2 regions of the Cupriavidus sp. USMAHM13 genome follow, and region 1 is predicted to be linked to the other one. Evidence: riboswitches for the same ligand, from Rfam matches in the RefSeq annotation. Region 1 holds a riboswitch; the other holds the start of a gene.
The links. Region 1 has a riboswitch for glycine ahead of gcvT (glycine cleavage system aminomethyltransferase GcvT). Riboswitches for the same ligand answer to the same signal wherever they lie in the genome.

Region 1 (3,903 bases):
GATGGCCGCTTCGGGATCGACCATGCCGTTCTTCCACAGCGAGATCGTGCCCTGCACGCTGCGGATCAGCTTCTTGTCGGTGGTGCCGAGCTGTTCCTGCACCAGCCCGAAGCAATCGTCCGAGTCCATGATCGAGAACTGCGGCTTCAGGCCCACGTGCTCGGCCTCGGCGCGCAGGATCTGCACGCCGAGCGAGTGGAAGGTACAGACCGTCAGCTGCTTGAGCGGCAGACGCTTGCCTTCGCGCGTGGTCTTGCCTTCCATCAGCTTGCCGATGCGCTCCTGCATCTCCTTCGCCGCCTTGTTGGTGAAGGTGACGGCGGCGATGTGGCGGGGCTCGAAGCCCTTGTCCTCGATCAGGTGGGCGATCTTCTGCGTGATCACCCTGGTCTTGCCCGAGCCGGCGCCGGCCAGTACCAGGCAGGGACCATCGAGATAGCGGACAGCTTCGGATTGGGCGGGATTGAGTCCGTGGGTCATGCGCGGGAAGACAGCGTGGAAGTGTGACGGGAACGGCCGGGCCGCGGATGCGGTGCGGCGTGTGCAGGATCCGGCGCGCCTCGGCACCGTGCGAGCGGAGGATGTTAACACGCGCCGCCGCCGGGCCAGGCTGCTCGACGAGGCCTTTGTCCCCGGCCGTCATGTAACGCGCCGTAATGCTCTGTAATGAAAAGTAATGGCCGGGATCGCGTCCCGGATGGCGGTCTCTAAGAAGGATAGAGAGCTTGTATGACGGCTGCTCCAACACTGCTTCAACCAGGTGTGGCCTCATCATCACAAGGGAGCTGTCCTATGCGAACACAGAAGCGAGCACGTCCGGCCCTGGCCAAGGCCATCCTGATCAGCGCCACGCTGGTGGCGTTCGCCGGCTGCGCGGACATGTCGCCCAAGCAGCGCAACACCGCCATCGGCGCCGGTATCGGCGCGGTCGGGGGTGCAGTGCTGACTGGCGGCGATGCGCTGGGCACCGTCGGCGGCGCGGCCGTGGGCGGTGTCATCGGCAACGTCACCACCCCGAACCGCAGGGGCCGGTGAGCACCCTGCCCCGCCGGCCCGGGGCGCGTTGACAAAGCGGGGGGCGTCCCGTACATTGCGCGCATCCGGCCGGGAGAGCGCGCGAGGCATCGCGCCGCCGAAGGGGTATCACCCGAAAACTCTCAGGCACCATGGACTGGTCGGATCGGCGGGCAATATGCACACGATGCACGCCGTACTCTGGAGAGCGACACCCGCCATCGTTCGCATGAATGACGGTGAGCGTGTCCACCGAAGGGGCGCGCAGGGGCCGGTTCCGCCAGGAGCCACCCTGTAATCTCTCAGGTATCGAGGACAGAGGGGTCATCCGCCGCAGCGGATTCGCAGCGCGACGCGCGCGAGCCATGCGGCGGATGACCCTTTTTTCGTTTTCGCAACCGCAGAGATCCGTCCCCGAGGAACCCATGACGCTCCAGGCCACGCCCCTCAATGCCATCCACCGCGCCCTCGGCGCCCGCATGGTCGACTTCGGCGGCTGGGACATGCCGGTCAACTACGGCTCCCAGATCGAGGAACACCACGCCGTGCGCAGCGACGCCGGCATGTTCGACGTCTCCCACATGTGCGTGGTCGACCTCGCCGGTCCCCACGTGCGCGCCTTCCTGCGCGGCCTGCTGGCCAACAACGTGGACAAGCTGCAGACGCCGGGCAAGGCGCTCTACTCCTGCATGCTCGACGACAAGGGCCACGTCATCGACGACCTGATCGTCTACTTCTTCGCCGAAGACCGCTTCCGCCTGGTGGTCAACGCCAGCACCGCACCCACCGATATCGAATGGATCCGCGCCCGTAATGCCGCCACCGGCAGCGGAGTCGCGATCACGCCGCGGCGCGCCGACAACGCCCCCGCGGGCGTGGCGCCGCTGGCCATCGTCGCGGTGCAGGGCCCGAACGCGCGCGCCAAGGTATGGGGCGCCTTCCCCAGCACCCAGCCGAGCGAAGCGCTCAAGCCCTTCAACGCCCTCGTGGTGCAGGACCCGGCCATCGGCGAAATCATGGTCGCACGCACCGGCTACACCGGCGAGGACGGCTTCGAGCTGGTGGTGCCGGCCGACAACGTCGCCGCGGTGTGGGAAAAGCTGGATGCCGCCGGCGTGCGCCCGGCCGGCCTGGGCGCGCGCGACACGCTGCGCCTGGAAGCGGGCATGAACCTGTATGGACAGGACATGGATATCCACACTTCGCCGCTGGATGCGGGCCTGGCCTGGACCGTCGACCTGCAGAGCGAACGCGACTTCACCGGCAAGGCCGCCCTGCTGGCCGACGGCCAGAAGGCCGCCTTCGCCGGCCTGGTCCTGCGCGACAAGGGCGGCGTGCTGCGCGCCCACCAGACCGTCGTCACGCCCGCCGGCAACGGCGAGACCACCAGCGGCACCTTCAGCCCGACCCTGTCCCTTTCGATCGCCTTCGCCCGCCTGCCGCTGGGCGCGCAACCCGGCGACAGCGTCGAAGTGGAGATCCGCGGCCGCAAGCTGGCGGCGACTGTGGTTAAACTGCCGTTTGTGCGCAATGGCAAGGCACTCGTGAGCTGACGCTCGCAACGGTCAAACAAGGTCAAGAGCCAACGGTCATGGCGCGCCCGCGCGCGGGCGCGCCCAGAACAGACGAACCAACCGAATCCGGAGAATCCACATGAACTTCCCCCCCGAACTCAAGTACACCGAGTCGCATGAGTGGGTGCGCGTCGAAGCCGACGGCACGCTGACCATCGGCATCACGGACCATGCGCAGGACGCGCTGGGCGACATCGTCTTCCTCGAGCTGCCCGAAGTGGGCCGCAGCGTCGGCGCCGGCGACGCGCTGGCCGTGGTCGAGTCGGTCAAGGCCGCCTCCGACATCTACGCGCCGGTGGCCGGCGAGGTCATCGCCATCAACGACGCCGCCAGCGCCGAGCCGGAGAGCGTCAACGCCAACGCCTTCGAGGCCTGGCTGTTCAAGCTGAAGCCGGCCAACGCCGACGACGTCAACGGCCTGATGTCGGCCGACGCCTACAAGGCCAGCGTCGGCGCCTGACGCCGCGCGGCCCTGGCGACGGGGCCGCCGAGACCGAACGACCGCGCGGCGGCCGGCCGACCACCGGCGCCGCGCCTGACGAGACCCCTGCCATGAATGCCCCGCTGCCCATGAACGCCGCCCACGCCCGTCCCACGCTGGCCGAACTGGAGGCGCGCGACGCCTTCGCCGGACGCCACATCGGCCCCGACGCCGCCGAACAACAGCACATGCTGAAGGTGCTCGGCTACGACAGCCGCGCCGCGCTGATCGACGCCGTGATCCCCGCCGCCATCCGCCGCCGCGACCCGCTGCCGCTGGGCGAGTTCGCCGAGCCGCTCAGCGAGGAAGCCGCGCTGGCCAGGCTGCGCGCCCTCGCCGGCAAGAACAAGGTGTTCAAGAGCTTCATCGGCCAGGGCTACTACGACACGCATACACCCGCCGTGGTGTTGCGCAATATCTTCGAGAACCCGGCCTGGTACACCGCTTACACGCCCTACCAGCCCGAGATCTCGCAGGGCCGCCTGGAAGCGATGCTGAACTTCCAGCAGATGGTCACCGACCTGACCGGCCTCGACATCGCCAATGCCTCGATGCTGGACGAGGGCACCGCCGCCGCCGAGGCGATGACGCTGCTGCAGCGCGTCAACAAGCATGCCTCGCAGACCTTCTACGTCGCCGACGACGTGCTGCCGCAGACGCTGGAAGTGGTACGCACGCGCGCCAAGCCGCTCGGCATCGAGGTCAAGGTCGGGCCCGCCGCCGAGGCCGCGGGTGCGCATGCCTTCGGCGTGCTGCTGCAATATCCCGGCGTCAACGGCGACGTCAATGACTACCGCGCCATCGCCGACGCCGTGCATGCCGCCGGCGGCCTGG
Region 2 (3,903 bases), on a different replicon from region 1:
CCCCCACGTCCGTTCAGCGTCGCCGCGCCCGCCGCGCCGGCGGCCGCAGCGCGCAGCCCGCCGGCAAAGACCTCGTCGAGCGCGCGCGGCGCCCAGGTCCCGCCCGGCCGCCCCAGCATCTGGCGCGCCGCGCGGTTGGCCGCGACGATCACGTCGTCGCGCGAAATGGCGACGATGCCTTCGGCGGGCGTGCCCAGCATGCGCGGATCGTGGTGCAGGCGCAGGATGCGGCAGCCGGCCATGCCGGCGTACATGCGGTTCTCGATCGACATGGCGGCGGCCTGCACGCGGCTGAGCGCGTAGGCCGGCAGGTCGATGCCGAAGCCCGTGATATCCAGCACGCCGACCAGCCTGTCGTGCGGATCATGGATGGGCGCCGCCGCGCAGACCACGTCGATCAGTTCTTCGAGATAGTGCTCGCCGCGGCGGATCTCGATCGGCTGGCCGCCTTCGCTCAGCACGCAGGCCGGCGCATTGGTGCCCAGCGCCGCCTCGCTGACGCGCTTGCCGCCCACCAGCGCGCGCGCCTGCGACGGCCCGGCGCCCCCCTGCACGGTGGAACTGACGATCACGCCTTCGGCGTTGGTGCAGAACACCAGCCAGTGGCGCGACGGAAACGCGCCCGCCAGGATCGCCATATCCTCTTCGGCGCAGGCGATCAGGGCCTGGTGCTCCGCTTCGAGCCGGCGCAACTGGCTGTGCGTGACGAAGTTGGTGCCGAGCGCGCGGTCGCCCGGGCGCAGCCCGTAGGTGGCGGCACGCTGCCAGGAACTGGCGATGCGCTCGGGGATGGTGCCGGGCGGCACCAGCCGGCCGTCGAAGAACTGGCGCCGCGCGGTGCGCACGTCGAGGGGAAGGCTGTCTGCGGCTTGCCTCATTGGGGGGCTGTCTCCGTGCGGCTTGTTATGTTGTGCCCGGCGGCGCGCATCGCGCGGGGCGGCGCCCGGGTGGTGGATGACTTTAGGTGAGGCCCCGGGCGATTTCAAGCGCGCCGGCGCACGCCTGCTCGTTTTCCCCGAGGCCGCCGGCGCGGCGCGTGCGGCCACCGTCTCGCTTCGATCCACGCGGTGTCTCAGGATGAGACAAGCGGGTCGGCACAGCGTCCGCACACCGGCCGCCGCCGCGCCCGCCCCGCCTCGCCCGGCGTGCTGCCCGCGCCACCCGGCGCGGGGGCTTGCCGCCCGGCTCAGGCCCATGCTATGGTGCGCGTTCCAGGAGAACGGAGCATCCCGGCAGGCTGCCGGTGCCGCTCCTACCGAAGGCGTACCCCCGAAACGCTCAGGTGCAACAGACTGGATACCGAACCAACTGGAGAGCGTCGCGGCAGGCTGGCAGACACCAGCGCCGGCGGCCGCCGAAGGGGCAAGCCGAAGTCCGGGTGGACCAGGCGAATCTCTCAGGCAAAAGGACAGTGGGGGCAGGCGTGCGACACCGCACGCCTGCCCCTTTTTGCTTTCCTGGAGCCAGAGAAATGAAAGTCATCGTGATGGGCGCGGGCGTGATCGGCGTGGCCTCGGCCTGGTATCTCGCCAAGGCTGGCCACGAAGTGGTGGTGCTCGAACGCAATGCCGGCGCGGCGCGCGAAACCAGCTTCGGCAACGGCGGCCAGATCTCCGTCAGCCATGCCGAACCCTGGGCCAATCCCGCCGCGCCGTGGAAACTGCTGCGCTGGCTGGGCAAGGAGGATGCGCCGCTGCTGTTCCGCCTGCGCGCCGATCCCGCACAGTGGTCCTGGGGCCTGAAGTTCCTGCGCGAATGCTCGGCGCGCCGCTCCACCCACAACATGATCCAGCTGCTCAACCTGGGCACCTACAGCCGCGCCAGCCTGCAGGCGCTGCGCGCCGAAACAGGCATCGAGTACGACCACCTCAGCCGCGGCATCCTCCACTTCTACACCAGCGCCAAGGAGTTCGATGCCGCCATCGAGCCGGCCCGCATCATGCGCGAGCTCGGCTGCGAACGCCAGGTCATCGGTGCCGACGAAGTGGTGCGCATCGAACCGGCGCTGGCCGCCATCGCGCCGCGCCTGGCCGGCGCCACCTACACCAGCGCGGACGAGTCGGGCGACGTGCACCGCTTCACCACCGCGCTGGCGGCGCGTTGCGAGGCGGCCGGCGTGCGCTTCCGCTACGGCGTGCGCGTGCAGCGGCTGCATGCCGACGGCGGCGGCATGCGGGCGGTGGAATATGCCGACGACAGCGGCGCCTACCAGCTCGAAAGCGCCGATGCCTACGTGCTGGCGCTGGGCAGCTTCAGCCCGCTGCTGGCGCGGCCGCTGGGGATCAAGCTCGATATCTATCCCGCCAAGGGCTACTCGGCGACGCTGCCGGTGCTCGATGCGGAACGGGCGCCCAGCGTCAGCCTGACCGACGACGAGTACAAGCTGGTCTTCTCCCGCTTCGGCGACCGCCTGCGCATCGCCGGCACGGCGGAGCTTAACGGCTATGCGATGGAACTCAATCCGCTGCGCTGCGAAGCCATCGTGCGCCGCACGCTGGAGATCTTCCCGGGCATGAGCCGCCCGGAACTGGCGCGCTACTGGACCGGACTGCGCCCGGCCACGCCGGGCAACGTGCCGTACATCGGCGCCAGCAGCGTGGCGGGGCTCTACCTGAACACCGGCCACGGCACGCTGGGCTGGACGCATGGCTGCGGCTCCGGGCGCGCCATCGCCGACATCATCAGCGGCCGCGCCCCGGAGGTGGACTTCGCCTTCAGCGGCGCCCTGCCCCAGCGGCGCGTGGCGGCGGTGGCGGCCACCGGCGCCAGCGCGCGCTGAGCGCCGGCGCAAACGCTGTCTATCCGTCGCCCGAAGGCTTGTGGCAGGAAGCGGGCGACGGGAGGGCGTCTCAGGGCGCCGCCGCGATCACCTCGGCGACGGCCGCCGTCAGCTTGCGCGCGTAGGGCACGTGCAGGAACTCGTTGGGGCCGTGGGCATTGGACTTCGGCCCCAGCACGCCGCACACCATGAACTGCGCCGACGGGAAGCCGGCCTGCAATGTGTTCATCAAGGGGATGGTGCCGCCCTGGCCGATATAGGCCAGGTCATGGCCGAAGTGGGTGCGCGAGGCCGTGTTCATGGCCTGTTCCAGCCAGGGCGCCAGGCCGGGCGCGTTCCAGCCGTTGGCCGCGCCGGCGGCGGGCTTGAAGGTGACCTTGGCGTTGTAGGGCGGGTCCAGTTCGAGCAGGGCCTTGAGATCGGCCGCCGCCCGCGCGGCGTCGACCAGCGGCGGCAGGCGCAGCGACAGCTTGAAGGCCGTGCGCGGGCGCAGCACATTGCCGGCATCCGCCAGCGACGGCAGGCCGGCGGCACCGGTGACCGACAGCGAGGGCCGCCAGTTGGCGTTGAGCAGCACTTCCTGCGGATCGGCCACCACCGGCAGCACCGGCCGGCCGTCCTGGCCGCACGACCAGGGCATGCCCTTCCATACCGCCTCGCAGAGGATGCGCGCGGCCGCCTCGGTCTCGCGCAGGCGGTCGGCCGGAACCGGGCAATGGAAGGCGTCGGGCAGGATATTGCCGGTGGCGGCATCCTCCAGGCGCTCGAACAACTGGCGCATCACGCGGAAGCTGGACGGCGCGATGCCGCCATAGGAGCCCGAGTGGATGCCCTCCTCCAGCACCTCCACTTCGAGGTCGCCCACCACCAGGCCGCGCAGCGAGGTGGTCAGCCACAGCTGGTCGTAGTTGCCGGCGCCGGAATCCAGGCAGACCACCAGGCCGACCCGCCCCAGGCGCTGGCGCAGCGCGTCCACATACGGCAGCAGGTCATAGCTGCCGGATTCCTCGCAGGTCTCGATCAGGCCCACGCAGCGCGGGCGCTCCACGCCCTGCGCATCGAGCGCGGCCAGCGCCGCGATGCTGGCGTAGACGGCATAACCGTCGTCGGCGCCGCCGCGGCCG

Region 2: it holds a riboswitch for glycine, as region 1 does, so the genes downstream of both, BKK81_RS27630 (D-amino acid dehydrogenase) here and gcvT (glycine cleavage system aminomethyltransferase GcvT) in region 1, are expected to answer to the same signal.

What each region holds. Positions count from the first base shown of each region.
Region 1 is NZ_CP017751.1:239,180-243,082, forward strand. It holds gene BKK81_RS01200 (UvrD-helicase domain-containing protein) at 1-480, opposite strand, end outside; gene BKK81_RS01205 (glycine zipper 2TM domain-containing protein) at 793-1,035, shown strand; glycine riboswitch at 1,096-1,184, shown strand; glycine riboswitch at 1,206-1,343, shown strand; gene gcvT (glycine cleavage system aminomethyltransferase GcvT) at 1,440-2,567, shown strand; gene gcvH (glycine cleavage system protein GcvH) at 2,668-3,048, shown strand; gene gcvP (aminomethyl-transferring glycine dehydrogenase) at 3,141-3,903, shown strand, end outside.
Region 2 is NZ_CP017752.1:2,122,149-2,126,051, reverse strand. It holds gene BKK81_RS27635 (sigma-54-dependent Fis family transcriptional regulator) at 1-878, opposite strand, end outside; glycine riboswitch at 1,299-1,422, shown strand; gene BKK81_RS27630 (D-amino acid dehydrogenase) at 1,472-2,779, shown strand; gene BKK81_RS27625 (M20/M25/M40 family metallo-hydrolase) at 2,850-3,903, opposite strand, start outside.